4 regions of the Cedecea sp. B1(4) genome follow, and region 2 is predicted to be linked to each of the others. Evidence: predicted binding sites of a transcription regulator. Region 2 holds the regulator's gene; each other region holds the start of a gene.
The links. Region 2 encodes LexA, which represses DNA repair genes until DNA is damaged. Its sites were predicted from a motif close to TNCTGTATGTACATACAGNA; they were not measured.

Region 1 (5,998 bases), on a different contig from region 2:
AGAAGCTGTTCAACCAGACACCGAACATCATGGTTATCCACGCGGGCCTGGAATGTGGTCTGTTCAAAAAGCCATACCCGGAGATGGACATGGTGTCCATCGGGCCAACCATTACCGGCCCACATTCCCCGGACGAGCAGGTACATATTGAGAGCGTTGGCCAGTACTGGACGCTGCTGACCGAGCTGCTAAAGGCGATTCCGGCGAAATAAGTTTTACCCTCACCCTAACCCTCTCCTTATAAGGGAGAGGGGATTTTCTTTGTCTGCCTCATTTTCAGCGAAAACGTGTTTTTCCCCTTCTCCCTTCCAGGGGAAGGCCGGGATAAGGGTCTTATTCACAACCCCAGCAGCAGTTGCCTCTCCAGCTGCGGGTCGAGCAGCGTCACATGCAGCCCCACCAGCCGGACGCCGCGCCCTCCCCGCCGCTCTTCCCATGTTTTACGGGCGGTGGCGATCAGGTCTTCTTTGTTCAGTTTCGGCCAGACGTGCTCCTGGGTCGTCAGCTGAAAATCATTAAACTTCAGCTTGATGCCTTGCCGGGCGATACGCAGGTCGGCCCGCTCTTTGGCAAGTCTCTTCTCAAGCTCCGGATACAGCCGTTCAATAATCTCTTCGCATTCTGGCCATTCATGAATGTCTTCCGCGAGCGTCCGCTCTACCCCCACCGACTTTCTCTGACGATCGTTACTGATCTCGCGCTCATCAATGCCCTGGCTGCGCTCCCACAGCACCCGGCCAAATTTCCCAAAGCGTTTTAACAACATGGCCAGGTCAGCATTTTGCACGTCAGCGCAGGTTCGCAGACCGAGCGTTTCCAGCTTTGCCACCGTGACTTTGCCCACGCCGGGAATTTTCCCGAGCGGTAGCGTCGCTAAAAAGTCCGGTACCTGTTCGGGCGTAATGACATACTGGCCGTTGGGTTTATTGAGGTCGGAGGCAATCTTTGCCAGAAACTTTATCGGCGCAATTCCAGCTGAGGCGGTCAGGTTCAGTTCGTCGGCAATGGCCTGGCGAATTTCGCGTGCAATCAACGTGGCCGAGCCCTGGCAGTGTTCGCTATCCGTGACGTCCAGATAAGCTTCATCCAGCGACAAGGGTTCGATCAGCGGGGTATAGCGGGAGAAGATTTCACGAATATGGTTGGAGGCTTCTTTATAGGCGTCGAACCGGCCCGGCAATAGCGTGAGATGCGGACAGAGTTTTAGCGCCATCGCGGTCGACATCGCGCTGCGCACGCCGTATTTTCTGGCGGGATAGTTCGCCGTGCTGATCACCCCTCGCCGTTGGGCGCTGCCGCCAATAGCGAGGGGTATATCGCGCAGGGCTGGATTATCACGCATCTCAACGGCGGCAAAAAAGCAGTCCATATCGACATGAATGATTTTGCGCATATCCACTCAACCAGAAAAACAACACTGGATAAGTATACAGCTAATTTTCAAAATGAGGAAATTGTCGCCGGCCAACAAATCTTTCCCTGCGAGCGGCATCACCTCGGGCATAAAGTGACACACCGCAAAAACTCCAATTGATTCCAATAAAATGTGTAAACGCCCGCGTCTGGCGCTTGCGAAAATTAGCCACGATGCTAATGTGAGCGCAATCCTGTACAGAATTTTCTGATTTCGGGTCCCTTTAGCCGTCCTGGCTGTTAGTTTCAGGTTTATCAAGGAATCAAGCAGTATGCGTAAGATCGCACTGATTATTGCGATGCTCTCTATGCCGTTTTTCTCTTTCGCCAGCCTGCTTAACAGCAGCGGTGTCGCCGCCCCTGTCGGCAAAGATAGCAGACAGCAGCTAATGGGCTCCCCGGTTTATATTCAAATCTTTAAAGAAGAGCGCACCCTGGAACTGTGGGTAAAGATGGGCGAACAGTATCAGCTCCTCAACAGTTACCGCATCTGTAACTATTCCGGCGGCTTGGGGCCAAAACAGCGTCAGGGCGATTTTAAAAGTCCGGAAGGGTTTTATAGCGTTGATCGCAGTCAGTTAAAACCGGACAGCCGCTTCTATAAAGCCATTAATATCGGCTTCCCGAATGAATTTGACCGCGCTCACGGCTATGAAGGGAAATACCTGATGATTCACGGCGCCTGCGTGTCGATTGGCTGCTATGCCATGACCGACTCCGGCATCGATGAAATCTTCCAGTTTGTGACCGGGGCTTTGGTGTTTGGCCAGCCTCGCGTGCAGGTCAGTATTTTCCCGTTCCGCATGACCGACGCCAATATGGAACGCCACAAGTACTCCACCTACATCAACTTCTGGAAAGAGCTGAAACCGGGCTATGACTACTTCGCGGCTAACCATCAGCCACCGGGCGTGGCCGTGGTCAGCGGGAACTACGTCATCAGCAAACCTACCGTGATGACGCCAGTTCAACCGCAGCTGGCTTCAAACTATAAGCTCACCGAGGCAAAATAACGCCGACTTGCCTGGCTCAATTTTGTGCCAGGTTTCGTTGGCGGTCAGCGGCTGAGTTGCGATGACCGTGACCACATCGTTCGGTGTGGTCTCTTCCTGAAAATCAATTTCCACGTCCTGATCCAGCAGCTTAGCGACACCGAATGGCGCTCTGCGGGTGATCCAGAACAGGTTCGTCGAGCAAAACGCCATCACGTAGCGCCCGTCCGACAGCAGCATGTTAAACACGCCCTTTTCTCTAAGCTCTGCACCCAGTTCAGTGATGTAGCGGAACACCGCTTCCATATTGCCCGGCGTGCGCGGGTAACGCTGCGTGAGTTTGTGCAGTAGCCAGCAGAACGCCTGCTCGCTGTCCGTTTCGCCAATCGGGCGAAACGTCCCCGTCTCCAGCGTGCGATAGCCCTTGAGTTGCCCGTTATGGGCATAGGTCCAGTTGCGGCCCCACAGTTCGCGGGTGAACGGATGGGTGTTTTCCAGCGCAACCTTGCCGCGGTTTGCCTGGCGAATATGCGCAATAACCGAGCAGGATTTAATTGGGTAATCCTGCACGAGGCGGGCGATGGGCGAGTTAAAGCTCGGCTGCGGATCTTTAAACGTGCGGCAGCCTTTTCCTTCGTAGAAGGTTATACCCCAGCCGTCTTTATGGGGGCCTGTTCCGCCTCCGCGCTGCACCAGTCCGGTAAAACTAAAACAGATATCCGTCGGTACGTTGGCACTCATCCCGAGCAGTTCGCACATCTCTTCTCTCCCACAACGAATGCCCCTGCTCCGGGAGGAACTGGGGCATTACGGGCTAAGCTTTAACCATTTCTTTTTCGATTAACTGAATCAGGATGTGGATCACTTTGATGTGAATTTCCTGAATGCGGTCCGCATAGCCGAAGTGCGGCACACGAATTTCGATGTCCGCCGTACCGGCCATTTTGCCGCCGTCTTTGCCGGTCAGGGTAATGACTTTCATGCCTTTCGCGCGGGCAGCTTCAATCGCTTTGATGACGTTGCCGGAGTTGCCGGACGTGGAGATCCCCAGCAGCACGTCGCCTTCGCAGCCAACGGCTTCAACGTAGCGAGAAAAGACATAGTCGTAGCCAAAATCGTTGCTGACGCAGGAGATGTGGCTCACGTCAGAAATCGCGATCGCCGGATAGCCCGGGCGGTTCTCACGATAGCGGCCCGTTAACTCTTCCGCAAAGTGCATAGCATCGCAGTGTGAGCCACCGTTCCCGCAGGACAGTACTTTGCCGCCCGCTTTGAAACTGTCTGCCAGCAGCACCGCTGCGCGCTGGATGGCATGAATGTTGGCTTCATCCTTAAGGAAGTTAGTCAGCGTTTCCGCCGCTTCATTGAGCTCACTACGAATAAGATCCTGGTACATGAGGAGGTCCTTGAGGTTTGAGTGAATTTCACATCCCGCAGTGTACCGGATAGCGCCGAAAGCGAGAAGCGTAACCCCGCGCGTTAAGCCGGGGTTTTCCCTGGAAGTGCGGCAACAATGTGAGCGAGGTTGTAATTATTTTGTAAACACATTGCTAAAGAAAGCAACATCCACTACAACCAATACATCACAAGTGGTCAGACCTCCTACAAGCAAGGGAGCTTTCTTTATGTTGATTTTAAGCATTGTCCTTACCGTTGTTCTGCTGGGTGTGTTGTTCTATCACCAGGCAAATCTGCTGCTTAGCAGCGTGCTTCTGCTCGCGTGGACCGCCGCGCTGGGCTTCGCTGGCATCTGGTCTTTCTGGGTGCTGGTTCCGCTGGCGGTAATTCTGGTGCCGCTGCTGGTCACGCCGCTGCGTAAATCGCTGATCTCCGCACCGATCTTCCGTGGCTTCCGCAAAGTCATGCCGCCGATGTCCCGCACCGAAAAAGAAGCCATCGACGCCGGGACGACCTGGTGGGAAGGCGATCTGTTCCGCGGCAAGCCGGACTGGCAAAAACTGCATAACTACCCTCAGCCAAAGCTGACCGAAGAGGAACAGGCGTTCCTTGATGGCCCGGTGGAAGAAGCCTGCCGCATGGCGAACGACTTCCAGATCACCCATGAGCTGGCCGACCTGCCCCCTGAACTGTGGGCTTACCTGAAAGAGCATCGCTTCTTCGCGATGATCATCAAGAAAGAGTACGGCGGCCTCGAGTTCTCTGCCTATGCTCAGGCTCGCGTGCTGCAAAAACTGTCCGGCGTTTCCGGGATCCTGGCGATTACCGTCGGTGTGCCTAACTCCTTAGGCCCGGGCGAACTGCTGCAGCACTACGGCACCGAAGAGCAAAAAGATCACTACCTGCCTCGCCTGGCACGCGGCCTGGAAATCCCTTGCTTCGCGCTGACCAGCCCGGAAGCCGGTTCCGATGCCGGCGCAATCCCGGACAGCGGCGTGGTTTGCATGGGGGAATGGCAGGGCGAGCAGGTGCTCGGTATGCGCCTGACCTGGAACAAACGCTATATCACTCTCGCCCCTATCGCCACCGTACTGGGCCTGGCATTCAAACTGTCTGACCCGAAACGCCTGCTCGGCGGCGAAGAAGACCTCGGCATTACCTGTGCGCTGATCCCAACCCACACACCTGGCGTGGAAATCGGCAAACGTCACTTCCCGCTGAACGTGCCGTTCCAGAACGGCCCAACCCGTGGGAACGACATCTTTGTGCCCATCGACTTTATTATCGGTGGCCCAAAAATGGCCGGTCAGGGCTGGCGTATGCTGGTTGAGTGCCTGTCCGTAGGTCGCGGCATTACCCTGCCGTCTAACGCTACCGGCGGCCTGAAATCCGTGGCGATGGCAACGGGTGCTTACGCGCATATCCGCCGTCAGTTCAAAATCTCTATCGGCAAAATGGAAGGGATTGAAGAGCCGCTGGCACGCATCGCCGGTAACGCGTATGTCATGGATGCTGCAGCTTCTTTAATTACCTACGGTATCGTGCTCGGTGAGAAACCTGCCGTACTGTCTGCGATTGTTAAGTACCACTGTACCCACCGCGGCCAGCGCGCCATTCTTGATGCGATGGATATCGTCGGCGGGAAAGGCATCATGCTCGGTGACGCTAACTTCGTGGCCCGTGCTTACCAGGGCGCGCCGATCGCCATCACGGTTGAAGGCGCTAACATTCTGACCCGCAGTATGATCATCTTTGGCCAGGGCGCAATTCGCTGCCATCCGTACGTGCTGGAAGAGATGGCTGCGGCGCAGAACAACGACGTGAATGCCTTCGATAAGCTGCTGTTCAAACACATCGGCCACGTTGGCAGCAACAAAATGCGCAGCCTGTGGCTGGGCCTGACCAATGGCCTCGGCAGCGGCACGCCGACCCGCGATGCAACGAAACGCTACTACCAGTACATCAACCGCCTGAGCGCAAACCTGGCGCTGCTGTCGGATGTCTCCATGGCCGTGCTGGGCGGTAGCCTGAAGCGCAGAGAGCGTATCTCTGCTCGCCTGGGTGATGTGCTGAGCCAGCTTTATCTGGCGACGGCGGTGCTGAAACGCTACGAAGATGAAGGGCGTAACGAAGCCGATCTGCCGCTGGTTCACTGGGGCGTGCAGGATGCGCTGTTCCAGGCCGAACAGGCGATT
Region 2 (5,998 bases):
TGATGGCCCTGAGCTGGCGTTGCAAAAGCTTGGTGACACGCCGCTCGGGCGCTACCTGTTTAGTTCATCAACCCTGACGCGTGACTATATTGAGATTGGCCGCAGCGCCGAACTGTGGGGACGCCGTTCCCGACTGAGACTTTCCGGTAAGCCTTTGTTGCTGACCGAACTGTTCCTGCCGGCATCTCCGCTGTACGAAGAGGAAAAATAATGGAGTGGAGTCTTAAGCAGGGAAAACTGCTGGCTTATCACCGGTTAATGCGTACCGATAAGCCCATTGGCGCTTTGTTGCTGCTATGGCCCACGCTGTGGGCGCTGTGGGTGGCCACCCCGGGCTTACCCTCGCTGCTGAATCTGGTTGTTTTTATCGCTGGCGTCTGGCTGATGCGCGCCGCGGGCTGCGTGGTGAACGATTATGCCGACCGTAAATTTGACGGCCACGTAAAGCGCACCGCTCAGCGCCCGCTGCCCAGTGGCGCAGTTTCTGAGAAAGAAGCGAAGATGCTGTTCGCGGTGCTGGTGGGCCTGGCTTTCCTGCTGGTGCTGACGCTCAATACCATGACGATCTTGCTGTCCGTGGCCGGCCTGGCGCTGGCATGGGTGTATCCGTTTATGAAGCGCTACACCCATTTGCCTCAGGTGGTGCTGGGTGCGGCTTTTGGCTGGTCCATTCCTATGGCATTTGCCGCCGCCAGCGAATCGGTGCCATTAAGCTGCTGGCTGATGTTCCTCGCTAACATTTGCTGGACCGTGGCGTACGACACGCAGTATGCGATGGTCGACCGCGACGACGACCTGAAGATTGGCATTAAGTCGACGGCGATCCTGTTTGGCCGCAACGATAAGCTGATCATCGGCCTGCTGCAAATCGCCACCATGCTGTTGATGGGCGTTGTGGGCTGGCTCAATGGGCTGGGTGGCGCGTTCTACTGGTCAATTTTGCTGGCGGGCGGGCTGTTTGTGCATCAGCAGAAGCTGATCGCCAGACGCGAGCGTGAAGGCTGCTTTAAAGCGTTTATGAACAATAACTATGTCGGGCTGGTGCTGTTCCTGGGCCTGGCGTTGAGCTACCTGCATTTCTGAGTCAGTCTTCAGGCAATAAAAAAGGCGGGTTAATCACCCGCCTTTTTCGTTTCTGCTGAATTAAGAAACCGCGTCCTGGGAAGCGGAGCTCTCAATCGTCAGACGTACGTCCGAGGTCACAAGATCGGCCAGCATCTGGTAAACCTTGATGGTTTCGGTCGCGTCTGCATCACCGGTATCGCTGATATAGCCTTCATCGCGCAGGGTAAGAACCAGCGAGGTAAAGACCGCTTTATCAAAGAATTCCGGGGCGTTAATGCCGTGCAGAACGGACAGTCGCTGCGCCACCGTGCGGCTTTCGCGTTCCAGCGTCCCGCGGTTGATCGACGGGTTGGCACTCAACTGCCAGAAGGTGATGGCATACCGCTGAATTGTCTCGCGCACGCCCGCCGCCAGAAGCTGCAGAGTGCGTGAACGGTGAGGGTTGATCTGCACTTCGTCACCGACAACCATGACCAGACCCTGACGCTCCATCTCGGCGATCAGCGCATCAATTTCTCTGCCCAACTCGCTTTTTTCCCAACGCAGGAACAGCTCGGCTTTCAGCATCGGGTAAATGACTTCTATCTGACGCAGCAGCTCCGCGCGCGAGATGTGGCGATGCTGAGTAATGATGGACGCCATCAGCGACGGCAGCACCAGCATGTGCATGATGTTGTTGCGGTAATAGGTCATCAACACGGCCTGCTCGCGCGGCAGAATGATGATGTCACCGATGGTGTCTTTCTCCACCTCGAACTTGTTCATCTGCAGCGCGTGGTCGATCAGCGCGTCAGCGGAAACAGTTGGTGCGGTGGCGTCCGGAGAATACGGCACGTTGCGCAGCAGGTTCAGGTAGCAGTCGAGCTGTTCGGTAAGCTGTTCACGGGTCAGCGAACGCTGGCGTGAAGCAAGCAGCGCGGTACAGCACAGGTTCATGGCGTTAGCGGCCCCTGCGTTGTTGATACGCACCATGATATCGGCAGCGATATCATTCACCGTTGGCGTCAGCCAGGCCGGGCGAATTGCTTCTATCGGATCGATAGAGTCTTTCCATTCCGGAACATGCTGGTTCAGGTAGGTCATCAGCGGCAGCGGTTCGCCGAAGTTAACGTAACCCTGGCCGAGGTTGCGCAGCTTACTCAGGCCGCGCACCATCTGCATGAAGCTCTCTTTTTCTTTGGTCGCACCGCGTAGCTCTTTCGCGTAAGTGCCCACTTCCATGACGTGCTCGTACCCGATGTAAATCGGCACCAGAGTGATCGGGCGGGTGCCGCCGCGTAGCATGGCCTGAATGGTCATCGACAGCGTGCCAGTCTTAGGATCCAGCAAACGGCCGGTACGGGAGCGGCCACCCTCGACAAAGTATTCAACGGAATAGCCGCGGCTGAACAGCTCGCCCAGATATTCGCGGAATACCGTGGAGTAAAGCTTGTTGCCCTTGAAGGTACGGCGAATAAAGAACGCGCCCAGGCGGCGGAAAATCGGCCCTGCTGGCCAGAAGTTCAGGTTGATCCCGGCGGCAATGTGCGGCGGAACCAGCCCCTGGTGATAAAGCACGTAGGAAAGCAGCAGATAGTCCATGTGGCTGCGGTGGCAGGGCACATAGACGATTTCGTGGCCATCATGGGCAAGCTGGCGCACGCGTTCGGCGTTATGCACGTTAATGCCCTGATAGAGGCGGTTCCAGGTTAACCCTAAAACGCGGTCCGTCAGACGCACGGCTTCGTAGGAGAAGTTCGCGGCAATCTCTTCCATCAGAGCGACGGCGTTTTGCTGCGCTTTTTCGTGGGAGATTTTCTTGCTGCGAGCTTCATCTTCTACCGCGCGGGCAATCGCTTTTGACGCCAGCAGCTTGTTGAAGAGATCCTGGCGAACCGGCAGGCGCGGGCCAACGGCGGCCAGGCGCTGGCGGGCAAAGTGAGTGCGCGCCACGCGAGCCAATTTTTGGGCAATAATCTTGTCCGTGCCGTGTTCGGTTGCCATGCGCCGAAGCGAAACCGGCGGCGAGAAACGCACGAAGCTATCGCGACCCAGCCAGGAAACCGCAAAGAATTTCTGGACGCCGTTCAGCGTGCGTAAAGGCGGGTTGATTTCACCTTTTTCGCGCCCTGGCGAGCGGCCGAACATCACGGAAACCGGCACCATCTGTACATCGAGATCGGGATTGCTGCGGTGCAGATCCAGATAATCGTGGAACAGTTTTACCGATTCTTCTTTTGGCGTGTAATAGGTGAAGACGCGCGGCCCGCCGTGGATAAACACGTAGCGCGGCAGCAGTACGCCGTCAATTTCCAGAGGTTCCAGCGGGTCGGGCAGATCGTGATCCAGACATTGAGCACGCAGCGTCAGTAAGTCTGCCTTAGAATTGTAGGGCAGGACGTACATGATGGGGCGTGAAGGGTCCAGACCGAGTTCGGTTTGGGGATCCGCCGGGATAGACTTGCTCTTTACCAGAACGCTTAATGGTAAATTCAGTAATTTGTAGTAAATTCTTGGCCAGCCTGACATAAATGATGTAAAGCCTCAGGTTAATAATGCAAATGCGCCGCAAGGATATCAGAAACTCTGGGGAATTTCTGTGGCGCTGCGATTTAGACTCAGCGAGCATTGATGCTCAATATTTAAAAAGGTTTCCTTGAATGGCGAATAATACCACCGGCATCACCCGCATTATTAAGGCTGCAGGCTACTCGTGGAAGGGGCTACGTGCGGCCTGGATCAACGAAGCCGCCTTTCGTCAGGAGGGCGTAGCGGCGGTTATCGCTGTCATCATCGCCTGCTGGCTGGACGTGGACCCCATCACACGTATTTTACTGATTGGCTCGGTTGTTTTGGTGATGATTGTCGAAATCCTCAACAGCGCCATTGAAGCGCTGGTTGACCGTGTCGGCACCGAGTACCACGAGCTTTCAGGGCGAGCCAAAGATATGGGTTCGGCCGCGGTATTGATAGCGATTATCCTTGCGGTTGCGACCTGGGCCACCTTGCTTTGGTCACATTTGCGATAGCACTTCCAGAATAGTTTAAGTCGCTGGTTTTTTGCTTAATTTGTGGTTTCAAAATCGCCCGGGCCTGTATATACTCACAGCATGACTGTATAAACACCCAGGGGGCGGAATGAAAGCACTAACTACCAGGCAGCAAGAGGTGTTTGATCTCATTCGGGATCATATTAACCAGACCGGCATGCCACCTACGCGCGCCGAAATTGCACAACGTCTGGGGTTCCGTTCTCCAAACGCCGCGGAAGAGCATCTTAAAGCGCTGGCACGTAAAGGTGCCATCGAGATTGTTTCTGGTGCATCACGCGGCATTCGTCTGCTGGTTGAAGAAGAAAATGGCCTGCCGCTGGTGGGCCGTGTTGCCGCCGGTGAGCCGCTGCTGGCGCAACAGCACATCGAGGGCCACTACCAGGTTGACCCTTCTCTGTTCAAGCCGAATGCCGATTTCCTGCTGCGCGTCAGCGGCATGTCGATGAAAGATATCGGTATCATGGACGGTGATTTATTAGCCGTTCACAAAACCCAGGACGTGCGTAATGGCCAGGTCGTTGTCGCGCGTATCGACGATGAAGTGACCGTAAAACGCCTGAAAAAGCAGGGTAACACCGTGCACCTGCTGCCGGAAAACAGCGAATTCCAGCCTATTGTGGTCGATCTTCGCGAGCAGAATTTTAGCATTGAAGGCCTGGCCGTCGGGGTGATCCGCAACGGTGAATGGCTGTAACACCTCTTCCGGTGGTGCGGTAACTCTGCCGTGCCACCTGCCTAAACACCTCTCTTTTTTCCTCTGGATCATTCCCATGCGATTCTTTTCGTCAACGGATGGTGCGCTGTGGCGGCTTGCGCTGCCGATGATTTTTTCCAACATCACCGTTCCGTTACTGGGCCTGGTCGATACGGCGGTCATTGGCCATCTTGATAGCCCGACCTATCTCGGCGGGGTGGCTATCGGCGCAACGGCGACCAGTTTTCTCTTTATGCTGCTGCTTTTTCTGCGCATGAGCACCACCGGGTTAACGGCACAGGCGTTTGGTGCGAACGATCCGCAGCGGCTGGCGCGCGCGCTGGTTCAACCCCTGATGCTGGCGATGATCGCCGGGCTGGCTATCGTGGTTCTGCGTTATCCACTGATCAACCTTGCTCTGCACGTTGTTGGCGGTAATGACGAGGTGTTGTATCAGGCAAGGCGGTTCCTGGAGATCCGCTGGCTTAGCGCTCCAGCATCACTGGCTAATCTCGTGCTGTTAGGCTGGTTGTTGGGCGTTCAGTATGCGCGGGCGCCGGTCATCCTGTTGGTCGTCGGCAACCTGATTAATATCGTGCTCGACCTCTGGCTGGTGATGGGACTGCACATGAACGTGCAGGGGGCGGCGTTGGCCACGGCGGTGTCCGAATATGCGACGTTTATCATCGGCCTGGTGATGGTGCGGAAGGTACTGAAGCTGCGGGGCATCAGTTGGGCTAGACTCAAAACGGCCTGGCAAGGGGACTTACGCAAGCTGCTGGCCCTCAACCGCGACATTATGCTGCGTTCGCTGCTGCTGCAAATTTGCTTTGCTTCAATCACCATTTTTGGTGCGCGTCTCGGCAGCGAAATTGTCGCCGTTAACGCCGTGCTGATGACGCTGTTGACCTTTACCGCCTATGCGCTGGACGGCTTTGCTTACGCCGTAGAAGCCCATTCAGGGCAGGCTTACGGGGCGCGTAACCGTGGGCAGTTGCTCGAAGTTTGGGGGGCTGCGTGCAGGCAGGCGGGGCTGGTTGCGATAGCATTTGCCGCTATTTATGCTTTTGCTGGGGGGCAAATTGTCGCGCTGCTTACCTCCCTGCCGGAGCTTCGTGTTCTCGCAAATCATTACCTTGCCTGGCAGGTTATTCTGCCGGTCGTGGGCGTTTGGTGTTACCTGCTTGACGGCATGTTTATCGGCGCG
Region 3 (5,998 bases), on a different contig from region 2:
GGGCGATCGTCTTCGAGATCGGCTGTCGGGGCCTTCAGGTACAAATGTTCCGGGCAGCCGAGCGTTTTCAGCAGCAGTTTGCCCTGGCGTTTGTTGAGGCGGAAAAGAGGATTAATGTCGGTGCCGCCGTCGCCATACTTGGTGAAGAAGCCGGTTACGGCTTCCGCGGCATGGTCAGTCCCCACGACGACGCCTTTGGTCATCCCGGCGATGCTGTACTGCGCTTTCATGCGCTCGCGGGCTTTTTCATTGCCGCGAACAAAATCGCTCAGCTCGATACCCGCTTCGCGCAGCGCCTGCTCGCTGGCAAGTACGGCGCCCTTGATGTTCACCGTTAACACGCGATCCGGCTGGATAAACGCAATGGCATCCTGGCAGTCCTGCTCGTCGGCCTGTACGCCAAACGGCAAGCGCACGGCGATAAACTGATAGCTGTCGTCGCCGCTTTCTTCACGCAGTTCGCTGAGGGCTAGCTGGCAGAGTTTGCCCGCCAGAGTGGAGTCCTGGCCGCCGCTTATCCCCAGCACCAGAGATTTAATAAACGGGTAGGTTTTAAGGTACGTTTTCAGAAAATCAACGCTGACGCGGATCTCTTCGCTGGCGTCGATCTGTGGCTTGACGCCCAGTGCCTGAATAATTTCTTGTTGCAGAGCCATTTAACCCCTCCAATAAGCTGTACCCGCAACGCGCAGGTCGCAAAATTTAACTGCCCTAAAACTTACCCTGTTGCGCTGAAAACGACAAGGCTCAAAGACTTACCCGGCCCGCAGGCGGCGAGTTTTCCTGCAAATCAGACAGGATCCTTATGAATACTCTTATTGTCCGAATTTTCACGCATTAAGGGTAACGAGTTGAAAAATGTTCTTTTATATTCCAGGCTTATCTAACACGCAGGATCAATACATTCATTGATGAGGATAATTATGAATAATAAATTTGCAGGATTTTTAGGCGCGGCAGCGGTAATGACTATGCTGGCAGGGTGTACCGCTTACGATCGCACCAAAGATCTGGTGACTGAGCCGGTGGTGAAAGATGTGAAAAAAGGCATGACCCGTGCCCAGGTACAGCAGATTGCGGGTAAACCGTCTTCCGAAATCACCATGATCCACGCCAAAGGTACTTGCCAGACCTATATTCTGGGCCAGCGTAACGGTAAAGCTGAAACCTATTTTGTCGCGCTGGATAACACCGGTCGCGTGATGAATTCAGGCTACCAGACCTGCGCTGAATACGACACCGATCCGCAGGCACCTAAAGCCTAAGCTAGCACGCCGTAAAGGACCCGGCTGCAGTCTCTGCGCCGGGCTTTTTTTTGCCTTACGGGCGGAGACAGAGAAGAGGGGGGGCGACGAGGAAGGGTGAGATCCGCTATCATGGTGAGGTTGTTCACTAATTCAGTTCCAATCCTGTTGCCTATGAAACCACTGCGCCAACCGAATACACGCCCAATCATTACCTACACGCCCCGCGTGGAGCCAGCTCCGCCTTCTCATGCGTGGCGAGTGGACGGGTTTAAAGATGTCTATCTGCTGCGCGGGCAGTATGTAGCGTTTGTTTTACTGGGTGATGCCTTCCGCCAGTCGCCGCCGTTTACTCTGCCCGAGTCGGCACAGCGCTGGGCAAAACAGGTTCGACAGGAAAACGAAGTATAAAAAAAGGCCGCTATCATTAGCGGCCTTTTTGTTTTTCAGTTCAGATTAACGGTGAGCTAATTCCACTTCATCATCACTGTTCAGAATCTCTTTGTCGGTCTGCTTCATCAACTGGCTGGTAATGGTCCCGGCGGTCATTGACCCGCTAACGTTCAGGGCGGTACGGCCCATATCAATCAGCGGCTCAACGGAAATCAGCAGTGCGACCAGCGTGACCGGCAGCCCCATTGCTGGCAGAACAATCAGCGCAGCGAAGGTTGCACCACCGCCCACGCCGGCTACGCCTGCGGAGCTAACGGTCACAATCCCTACCAGCGTCGCAATCCAGACAGGATCCAGCGGGTTAATCCCTACGGTCGGAGCCACCATCACGGCAAGCATCGCCGGGTAGAGACCTGCACAGCCGTTCTGGCCGATGGTTGCGCCGAAGGAGGCAGAGAAGCTGGCGATAGATTCTGGTACGCCGAGACGGCGGGTTTGCGCTTCCACGTTCAGTGGAATACTCGCCGCGCTGGAGCGGCTGGTGAACGCGAAGGTCAGCACCGGCCAGACTTTGCGGAAGTATTTCACCGGGCTAACGCCGTTGAAAGCCAGCAGTACGGCGTGAACGCCAAACATGATTGCCAGGCCAAGGTAAGAAGCCACCACGAAGCTGCCCAGCTTGATGATGTCCTGCAGGTTTGAGCCCGCCACTACTTTGGTCATCAGCGCCAGCACGCCGTATGGCGTCAGCTGCATGACCAGGCGAACCAGCTTCATGACCCAGCTTTGCAGGGTGTCGATAGCCACCAGTACGCGCTCACCTTTAGGGGCATCATCTTTCAGCAGCTTCAGCGCCGCGACGCCCAGGAAGGCGGCAAAAATCACCACGCTGATGATAGACGTCGGGTTGGCACCGGTCAGGTCAGCAAACGGGTTTTTCGGCACGAAGGAGAGGATCAGCTGCGGGACGGTCAGGTCAGCAACTTTACCAATGTAGTTGGATTGAATCGCCGCCAGACGGGCGTTTTCTGCATTGCCCTGCACCAGGCCTTCAGCGGTCAGGCCAAACAGATTGGTGACCAGCACCCCGACCAGCGCGGCAATCAGCGTGGTAAAAAGCAGTGTACCGATAGACAGAACGCTGATTTTCCCTAGAGAAGATGCATTATGCAGTTTGGCTACGGCGCTCAGGATTGAGGCGAAGACCAGCGGCATCACAATCATCTGCAGCAGCTGCACATAGCCGTTACCGACTACATTAAACCACTGAATGGAATCTTTTAGCACCGCGCTGTCGGAACCATAAATGGTGTGCAGCGCCAGGCCAAAGATCACGCCCAGTACCAGACCTGCCAGCACTTTTTTGGCAAGGCTCCATTGCTTGTGGCGAGTTTGCGCCAGCAGCAATAGCAATACAACGAACACAACAATGTTCGCTACCAGTGGAAAATTCATCCCCGTATCTCCTGATTTATTGTCACGCGGCCGCGCATGGGCGACCGTTATGTTGCAAAGCGTAACAGATGGCAGGGCGTTGGCTTATATTCAAAAGGAATTGATTATTACCAAATGAATGATATTGGCTGTTTAACGCTCAGACTGGTGAGTTATAAAGCTATTAAAGGTGGTTTGCAGCGAATTTATCATCTGCGAAGACCAGCGTACTGCACCGTTTTCGGGCAAGTTCTGGGGCATCCATACTGCAAAACCAAACAGCGCCATGCACAGGGCGCGCTCGAGCTGATTGCCTTTTTGTGGGCGAACGATGGGAAAACGGAAACGCCAGCGGCACGGCCACAATAGCGGCACCCCGGCAGGCGTTAGCATGTCGGCAAGTATATGGCTGAGGTAACCCAGCACCATACCCTGCAGCGCATCGGCCGGAATGACCCAGCTTTCCGGTACCTTGAGGTAAAACAGCGCCAGCCCGGCGAACACCACAAACAGGCTATGGGTAAACCCCCGGTGGCCGCACATTCGCGCCACCGGTTTTGAGATCCAGCTTAGCCGCTGGCCCAGAAAGGATTTTGGGTGGTCAATATCCGGCAACAGGCAGGTCAGAATCGCGGACGGCACAATATGCCACCAGTCACCCTGGGCGAGGACGGGCGTCAGTTCGGCGTTTTTGGCAAAAACTGCGCAGGCAATAGAAAAGAGCAGGTGGCCTTCCGCCGTCATGATACAACCTGAATGAAGAAACTGTCGATTCATCCAGTATAGGGTTTTTGTACAGTGTTCGGAAGAGGTGACGGTGTAACATTTTGTCAGGAAGATGGGCGGCCTGAGCCGCCCGACAGGTTTAGCCCTTCAGGCTTGTTTCGGTTAACTGAACCAGAGAAGGAAGTTTGACGTCCGCCAGGCACCAGCGTGGGTCCGCAAAGTTCTCATCGGCAGGCACCACAATGGAGCGCATTCTCGCCGCTTTAGTGGCGATCATACCGTTGACGGAGTCTTCGAGCGTCACGCAGGAGAGCGGATCGATCCCCAGCTTCGCGGCCGCATCGAGATACACTTGTGGATGCGGCTTGCTGTAGGGCAGATGTTCGGCGGAGGCAATAGCGTCGAAGTCCTGGCGCAGGTCGAACATTTCAAGCACCTTTTCCAGCATATGCAGCGGAGACGCAGAGGCCAGGCCAACCTTCAGGCCCAGCGTTTTGCAAAGCTTCACCGCTTCAATAACGCCAGGCAGCAGCGGACGCTGTTCCTCAACCAACGCAATAGCACGTTCGATAACGCGCGCGGTCACTTCCTCACGGGATGGTCCGGTCCACGGCTGGCGTGAATACCAAAGTTCAACCACCAGGTCGATGCGTAATCCCAGCGTGTCGGGCAGTTCGTGACGACGCGTAATATCGACGCCGATGCTCTCCAGCACGTCCAGCTCCGCACGATCCCAAAGCGGTTCGGAATCTATCAGCAGCCCATCCATATCAAAAATTGCTGCGAGGATTTGGCGCGTTTCGGCCATAAAATGACTCCTTTCTGTTCGTCAAAATAAAATGTTTGTGTATCTTTAGCCGGAAACAAAGCCCGAAGCTACCGCTTTTGCGAATTTAGCCCGCAAAGCTCAGGCGAAATAGCGCCACACAGGGTAGACTTTGAGCGTATAACGTTACGTCCTAATAAAGGGGAGTACATGACGTATCAACAAGCTGGACGCATTGCGATTTTAAAGCGCGTGGCAGGCTGGGTTGTCTTTATCCCGGCGCTGTTGTCGACGGTGATTTCCGTCCTGAAATTTATGTATCAGCACAGCGAAAAGCAGCCGGGCATTGACGCCGTGATGATGGATTTCGCCCACGTAATGGTTGAGATGATGCGGTTCAATACGCCGTTCCTGAATCTCTTCTGGTACAACTCGCCGCTGCCGGATTTTAACGGTCAGGTGAACGTCTTCTTCTGGCTGATATTTGCGCTGATTTTTATCGGTCTGGCGCTGCAGGACTCCGGGGCCCGCATGAGCCGTCAGGCAAAATTCCTGCGCGAGGGCGTGCAGGATCAGTTGATTCTTGAACAGGCGAAAGGGCCGGAGGGACTCAGCAAAGCGCAGCTCGATGCAAAAGTGGTTGTGCCGCATCACACGATCTTACTGCAGATTTTTCCGCTTTACGTCCTGCCGGTGATTGTCATCGTGGTGGGATATTTCTTCTTCAAGCTGCTCGGCTTTTTATAAAATAACGGGCCACGCCGTTCAGGCGCGGCCTGCTTTTTACGCCGCTAATACTTTCTCCAGCGCTTTTTGCGCCGTCACCAGGTGCTGCCCACCGAACAGAATCGCCCGGTTAAGCAGAGTATAAACTTGATAAATGGGTTGGCGGTCGAGGAAGCCCGCCGGAAGAGGAGAGATGGACTGATAGCCGTCGTAAATTTGCGGCGGCTGATCGTTGTGCAGCGGCAGCATGGCCAGGTCGCATTCCCGGTCACCCCAGTAGCAGGCGGGGTCGTAAATAAAGGGCCCGTCAGGCCCGAGGGCGCAGTTGCCCGACCAGAGATCGCCGTGCAGCAGAGAAGGCTGAGGCTGATGTGAGGCCAGCGCCTGCTGGACAAAATCAACAATCAGATCAATATCGCCATAGTCGATGCCTTTTTCCGCCGCCATTTCCAACTGCCAGCCAATGCGTTGCTCGGCAAAGAAGGTCGACCAGCGTCGCTGCCAGGCGTTGGGCTGCGGGGTGGTGGAGAGATCGTTGTCGAAGTCCAGACCGAACTGCGGCTGGTCGCTCCATTGATGAAGCCGGGCCAACTGCTGACCGAGGAGAAAAGCGTTATGGGCATCGAGGGGTTTAGAAGGCAGATACTCCAGCAGCAAGAAGCTGTAATCTCTGTCGCTGCCGAGCGCCCAGACCTTGGGTACTCTGACG
Region 4 (5,998 bases), on a different contig from region 2:
CCGCCGTCCCAGACTTTGAACAGGTAGAGAGGATCGGCAAGGAAGACCGGCAGATTGTAGAAGAAGACATAGCCCAGGCGCCCCCCCAGGAACACGCCAAGGAAACCTGCATACAGCAGATTCTCTACTTCATTTTTCGTCCAGCCGCTGCCCGGACGGCTGGCGCGGCGCCCGGCAAGCCACATGGCAAACACGAACCCGACCAGGTACATGAGCCCGTACCAGTGCAGGGAAACCGGCCCGATGGAGAAAAGCACCGGATCAAATTCAGGGAAACGCAGATAGCCACTATTCATCTGTCACCACAAGCTATTGTTACCTCACCCAAAATAGAAGGTGAGTGGCAAGTACGCACCACTCTCGATGCGCTCCGAAAGCAGCGGATCATAGCACAAACAGCCAGAGTGATTGATTACGGAAGTTGTAAAAGATGTGTAATGTCCCGGTGGTACCGGGGCATTCAGGGTAATGCAGGGCGTATCCGGGATATGTGAACCAACACCAGGCATCGAAGAAAACGAACAGGGAAAACCCTTTGGGGTTTTCGGAAGATGAGCCACAACAAGGGAAAAACCACGCTTTTTTCTTTATTGTCAGACGGGGATAATGTCCCGGTGAGATCGGGACATTGAGAACGGATCAGCGCCCACCGCGAATCAGGCCACCCATGCCGCGCCGCTCCATAAACGCAGCGACCTGGTGGCGTACTTCCGTCGCCATTTGAGCCTCAAGGGTACGCTGAGCAAGCACTTCGGCTTCTTCAAGCTGAATATGGCGTAACAGGTATTTAATACGCGCGACGGAACGGCCGTTCATTGAAAGATGACGGTACCCCATGCCCACAAGAATCGCGACGCACATCGGGTCACCGGCCATTTCACCGCACAGGCACAGGTCGATGTTATAGCGCTCGGCCTCACGGGCAATCAGGTTCAGCGTACGCAGCATCGCCGGATGCAGGCTATCGTAAAGGCTAGCCACCCGCGTGTTGTTACGGTCAACCGCCAGCAGATACTGAGTCAGGTCGTTTGTACCAACGGAAATAAAATCAATACGCCCGGCCAGGTGCCCCAGCATGAAAACCATGGAAGGCACTTCAACCATCACCCCAAGCCTGAACTTCGGCAACTGGTAGCCTAATTCCTCTTCGACTTCCCGGCCCGCACGATCGATAAGTCTGCGCGCATCATCGATTTCATCAATGCTGGTGATCATCGGCAGCAGGATACTCAAATTCCCCGTAGCCGCATTCGCACGCAGCATTGCGCGGACCTGGATCAGAAAGATCTCTGGCTGATCCAGCGTAATACGAATGCCTCGCCAGCCAAGACAAGGATTCTCCTCGCTGATGGGCATATACGGAAGCTGTTTATCCGCCCCGACGTCCAGCGTTCGCAGCGTCACAGGTTTGTCGTTAAACATCTGCAACATGCCCTGATACTGTGCAACCTGCTCTTCTTCCGACGGGAAACCGCTTTGCAGCATAAAAGGAATCTCGGTGCGGTACAGCCCGATGCCGTCGATACGGCTACCAAGCTGTTCTTCATGCTCAGGACTAAGCCCGGCATTCAGCATGACCTGCACCCGCTCGCCGCTTTTTAACGCCGCGGGCTGCTCCACATCATCTTCCGCCAGGCGACTAAGTTCGTTCTCCTCGGTCACCAGGCGCTGGTATTCCTGCAGCAAAACCGGCTCAGGATCCACCAGCAATTCACCGCGATAGCCGTCCACAATCAGCATGCGGCGATGCAGAGCCGATGGCTGAATATCCGCGCCCATGACGGTTGGGATACCGAGCGCACGGACCATAATGGCGGCATGAGAGTTTGCCGCACCATCGCGCACGACAACGCCCGCCAGACGGTTTTGCGGCAGTTCGGCAAGCGTGGTGGCTGAAAGTTCGTCGGCAACCAGCACAAAGCGCTCAGGCCAGGTATTCGGGCTTTGAATCGTGTCATCGAGGTGGAACAACAGGCGCTGCCCCAGCGCTCTGAGGTCGCCCGCTCGCTCTTTCAGGTAGCTATCTGAAAGGCTGGCAAACTGTTCAGCAAACTTCTCCACCACCGTTTTGACGGCCCATTCGGCGACCAGGCCTTTATCTACCTCAGCAAAAAGCTCACGCCGCAGGCGGGCGTCAGTCAACAGGTGAGAGTAAAGATCGAAAATCGCCGCAGTCTCTTTCTGAGCCCCGGCGGCAAAACGTTTGCTGTAGCGGCGGAATTCCCCGGAAGCCTCTTCCAGCGCAGCGGTCAGACGCTCACGCTCAAGCGCCGTGTCCAGGGTCGACGCTTCAAAAACTTGCTCCATCAGCGGGACGGTTGTGTCCATCCAGCCTTCGGCAATCGCCACCCCAGGCGATGCAGGCAGCGCGCGAATACGGGTCTGCCGATACTGTCCGAACAGGGCCGCTAACTGAGACTGCGATAATATCCCGGCCATCTGCGTTGCCAGCGTAACGAGGAAAGACTCTTCGCTCTCATCGTACTGCCGGTGTTCACGCTGCTGGACAACCAGCACCCCCAGGAGCTGACGGCGCTGGATAATAGGCACGCCGAGGAACGCACGAAAACGCTCCTCTTTTACGGCGGGCACATATTTAAAGCTGGGGTGTTTTTGCGCATCCGCAAGGTTAATCGGCTCCGCGAGCCGCCCAACCAGGCCAACAATACCTTCATCAAAGGCAAGCGTGACGGTGCGGCCGCGCGGTTTCTTTAACCCGCGCGTCGCCATAAGGTAAAAACAGCGGCGCTCGTGGTCGGCGAGATAAACCGAGCAAACCTCGGTATCCATCGCAAGGCAGATGTCAGTCACCAAAATATCCAGCGCCTCATTGAGGCGCGGGGCACTAGCGACCTTTTCGACTATTTCTCGCAGACGGGTGAGCATTTTTCGCGTGACTTAACCTCTTTTACGTCGCCATGCCGGCGAGTTATTGCGTGGTGGCGTAACTTCCTGCAGTGGCATCACCACGCTGGCAAACTCTTTCATTACCCGGCGATAGACATCGCGCTTGAATGAAACAACCTGACGGACCGGATACCAATAACTGACCCAGCGCCAGCCATCGAATTCCGGCGTACTGCTGGTTTGCATGTTGATCTCACCGTCGCTGCTCAGCAACTGCAAAAGAAACCATTTTTGTTTTTGGCCGATACAAACCGGCTTTGTGTCCCAACGCACCAAACGTTTAGGTAATTTGTAACGCAACCAGTTTCGGGTCGAGGCAAGAATGCGAACATCTTTTCTTTGTAGACCGACTTCTTCGAAAAGCTCCCGGTACATTGCCTGTTCAGCGGACTCGCCAGGATTAATACCCCCCTGGGGAAATTGCCAGGAATGTTGGCCAAAGCGTCGCGCCCACATCACCTGTCCCTGCCGATTACATATTACGATCCCAACGTTGGGGCGGTAGCCATCATCATCGATCACCGGACTACCTCAAAACAAACTTAGATTGCATCGATTGTTTCATACAAGTGTCAGGCGGTAAACCACTCTCTCGGCGGCGCTCGCATGGAATAACATTTGAATAACTCACAAAAGAGAGCCTGGTTATAAACAGGGGACGGTCAAAACCGGCGGTTTTATTCACTTTTTCTGTGGATATAACTGTGAAGAACTACCGAATTACATCGGGACAACTCAGGACAACTAAAATAAGGAGCAATCCTGCCACACATTAAAGCCTTTAAATTTCATAATCATAATACTATAAAAATGACACACGAGTTTCATAATGTGATGATCGTCACATATGAAGATCGCCTACTGATGAAAGATCGCACAATGTTGTTTTTATCCACAGATTGTGCCAACAAGTTAGTCACAAATCGGTGATAAATTGTATTTTAGCGCCTCGTCAAGGCTGTAAATGGAACCAGTAGTCATGCTTTTTCCCAGTTATCCCACTTTTCTGTGGATAACATGGTGTAAGATCCTGTTCATTGTCAGTGACCAGATTTGGAAAAGCCTTTTTAATGTTGCTGCAACGAAACGGCTGCCTTTAAAAACTCATTATAAATCAGAATATTGTTAATCTTATCCTCAGACGACTAAACTAAGCTTTCGCTGTGCACAAAGTGCGTTCATTTTTTAACCAAAAAACATCAACGAGTTATGCAACCAATACGTCCGCTCATCACGCCCCCACGCAGTGAAGCCGAGCTGCTCCAACAGGCGCAAAGCGTCGCCGGTTATACTCTGGGCGAACTGGCCGCCTGCGCTGGCTTACAGACGCCGAAAGACCTGAAGCGCGATAAAGGCTGGATTGGCGTACTGCTGGAGCTGTGGCTGGGTGCCAGCGCTGGCAGCAAGCCCGAACAAGACTTTGCCGCGCTCGGGATCGAACTGAAAACGATCCCGGTGGATAGCCTTGGCCGCCCGTTGGAAACCACTTTCGTCTGCGTCGCGCCGTTAACCGGTAATAGCGGCGTCATTTGGGAAACCAGCCATGTGCGGCATAAGCTCAAGCGCGTGCTGTGGATCCCGGTTGAGGGAGAAAGGCAGATCCCGCTTGCCGAGCGGCACGTGGGTTCTCCGCTATTATGGAGCCCTTCAGAAGAGGAAGAACAGCAGCTGCGCCTGGACTGGGAAGAACTGATGGATTTGATCGTGCTGGGCCAGGTCGAGCGCATTACCGCCCGTCACGGCGAAGTGCTGCAGCTGCGGCCAAAAGCCGCCAACAGCCGGGCGTTAACAGAGGCTATTGGCGCGGACGGCTCACCTATTCTCACGTTACCTCGCGGCTTCTACTTAAAGAAGAACTTCACTGCCGCTCTTCTCGCACGGCACTTCACGCTCTAATAGCCGCCGCAGAGAATGGAATCCAGGGTTCTGTCAGTAAGTACCGGGGAATGTTACATTTCCCTCGTCCTATTAAGAATTTACCGCTTTCTTTCCCCTGTTCATCAGGTTATTACTAAACTTATTAACAAGATCCCTTCCTGACGAGGAACATACCGATGACTAAATGGGCAGTAGCAATCTCCGCCATTGGTCTTGCCTTTGCCGTTTCAGGCTGCAGCAGTGACTACGTAATGGCCACCAAAGATGGACGAATGATTTTGACCGAGGGCAAGCCGAAGGTCGATGAAGATACCGGTCTGGTAAGCTATCGTGACCAGCAAGGTAATGAAATGCAGATCAACCGCAACGACGTTTCCCAGATTATTGAGCGCTAATCTCGCAGGGTCAGCCCCTCGGCTGGCCTGATGATTTTTCTTCTTTTCCCCTCTTTCGCTTTGCTCCGGCCTCTGCCATGTTTATAGACCTTTTGTCGGGTAACGATGCCTGACGAGTCAAAAGAACAACAGGAAGCCGGCTATGCACTATCACCGTATCCCCCACAGTTCACTTGAAGTCAGCACGCTGGGGCTGGGAACCATGACCTTTGGTGAACAAAACAGCGAGGCCGATGCCCACCAGCAGCTCGACTACGCCGTCAGTCAGGGCGTGAATCTGATTGATGTCGCGGAAATGTACCCGGTGCCGCCGCGCCCGGAAACCCAGGGCTTAACCGAGAGCTATGTCGGCAGTTGGCTTAAAGCTCGCGGCAACCGCGAAAAACTGGTTGTTGCTTCCAAAGTCACTGGCCCAACCCGCAACAACGACGCGGGCATCCGCCCAAACCAGATCCTCGACCGGAAAAACATCCGCGAGGCGCTGGATGCCAGCCTCAAACGCCTGCAAACCGATTACCTCGACCTCTACCAGGTTCACTGGCCGCAGCGTCAGACCAACATGTTTGGCAAACTGGGCTACACCTGGAGCGACACGACCTCGCTGCCGGTAACGCTGTTGGAAACCCTTGAAGCGCTGACCGAGTGCCAGCGTGCAGGGAAAATTCGCTATATCGGCGTCTCGAACGAAACCCCGTGGGGCGTGATGCGCTACCTGCAGCTTGCGGAAAAACACGATCTGCCGCGCATCGTGACCATTCAAAACCCCTACAGCCTATTAAACCGCAGCTTTGAAGTTGGCCTGTCTGAAATCAGCCAGC

Region 1: dinB (DNA polymerase IV) is a predicted target of LexA. The motif match lies at 1,416-1,435, and genes of this name have one in related genera.
Region 3: ACR6JA_RS01920 (metal-dependent hydrolase) is a predicted target of LexA. The motif match lies at 3,835-3,854, and genes of this name have one in related genera.
Region 4: mutH (DNA mismatch repair endonuclease MutH) is a predicted target of LexA. The motif match lies at 3,864-3,883, and genes of this name have one in related genera.

What each region holds. Positions count from the first base shown of each region.
Region 1 is NZ_JCAHMZ010000008.1:376,295-382,292, forward strand. Features, by position in the region: gene pepD (beta-Ala-His dipeptidase) at 1-212, shown strand, start outside; gene dinB (DNA polymerase IV) at 338-1,393, opposite strand; gene dpaA (peptidoglycan meso-diaminopimelic acid protein amidase) at 1,686-2,426, shown strand; gene ACR6JA_RS18895 (class II glutamine amidotransferase) at 2,397-3,164, opposite strand; gene lpcA (D-sedoheptulose 7-phosphate isomerase) at 3,220-3,801, opposite strand; gene fadE (acyl-CoA dehydrogenase FadE) at 4,031-5,998, shown strand, end outside.
Region 2 is NZ_JCAHMZ010000012.1:32,289-38,286, forward strand. Features, by position in the region: gene ubiC (chorismate lyase) at 1-211, shown strand, start outside; gene ubiA (4-hydroxybenzoate octaprenyltransferase) at 211-1,083, shown strand; gene plsB (glycerol-3-phosphate 1-O-acyltransferase PlsB) at 1,144-3,573, opposite strand; gene ACR6JA_RS20375 (diacylglycerol kinase) at 3,705-4,073, shown strand; gene lexA (transcriptional repressor LexA) at 4,183-4,791, shown strand; gene dinF (MATE family efflux transporter DinF) at 4,868-5,998, shown strand, end outside.
Region 3 is NZ_JCAHMZ010000001.1:388,872-394,869, forward strand. Features, by position in the region: gene nadE (NAD(+) synthase) at 1-656, opposite strand, end outside; gene osmE (osmotically-inducible lipoprotein OsmE) at 924-1,265, shown strand; gene cedA (cell division activator CedA) at 1,419-1,655, shown strand; gene ACR6JA_RS01915 (L-cystine transporter) at 1,701-3,092, opposite strand; gene ACR6JA_RS01920 (metal-dependent hydrolase) at 3,225-3,815, opposite strand; gene hxpB (hexitol phosphatase HxpB) at 3,937-4,605, opposite strand; gene ACR6JA_RS01930 (YniB family protein) at 4,774-5,310, shown strand; gene ACR6JA_RS01935 (fructosamine kinase family protein) at 5,347-5,998, opposite strand, start outside.
Region 4 is NZ_JCAHMZ010000006.1:165,313-171,310, forward strand. Features, by position in the region: gene lgt (prolipoprotein diacylglyceryl transferase) at 1-296, opposite strand, end outside; gene ptsP (phosphoenolpyruvate--protein phosphotransferase) at 640-2,886, opposite strand; gene rppH (RNA pyrophosphohydrolase) at 2,899-3,429, opposite strand; gene mutH (DNA mismatch repair endonuclease MutH) at 4,117-4,803, shown strand; gene ACR6JA_RS13445 (YgdI/YgdR family lipoprotein) at 4,962-5,180, shown strand; gene ACR6JA_RS13450 (NADP(H)-dependent aldo-keto reductase) at 5,323-5,998, shown strand, end outside.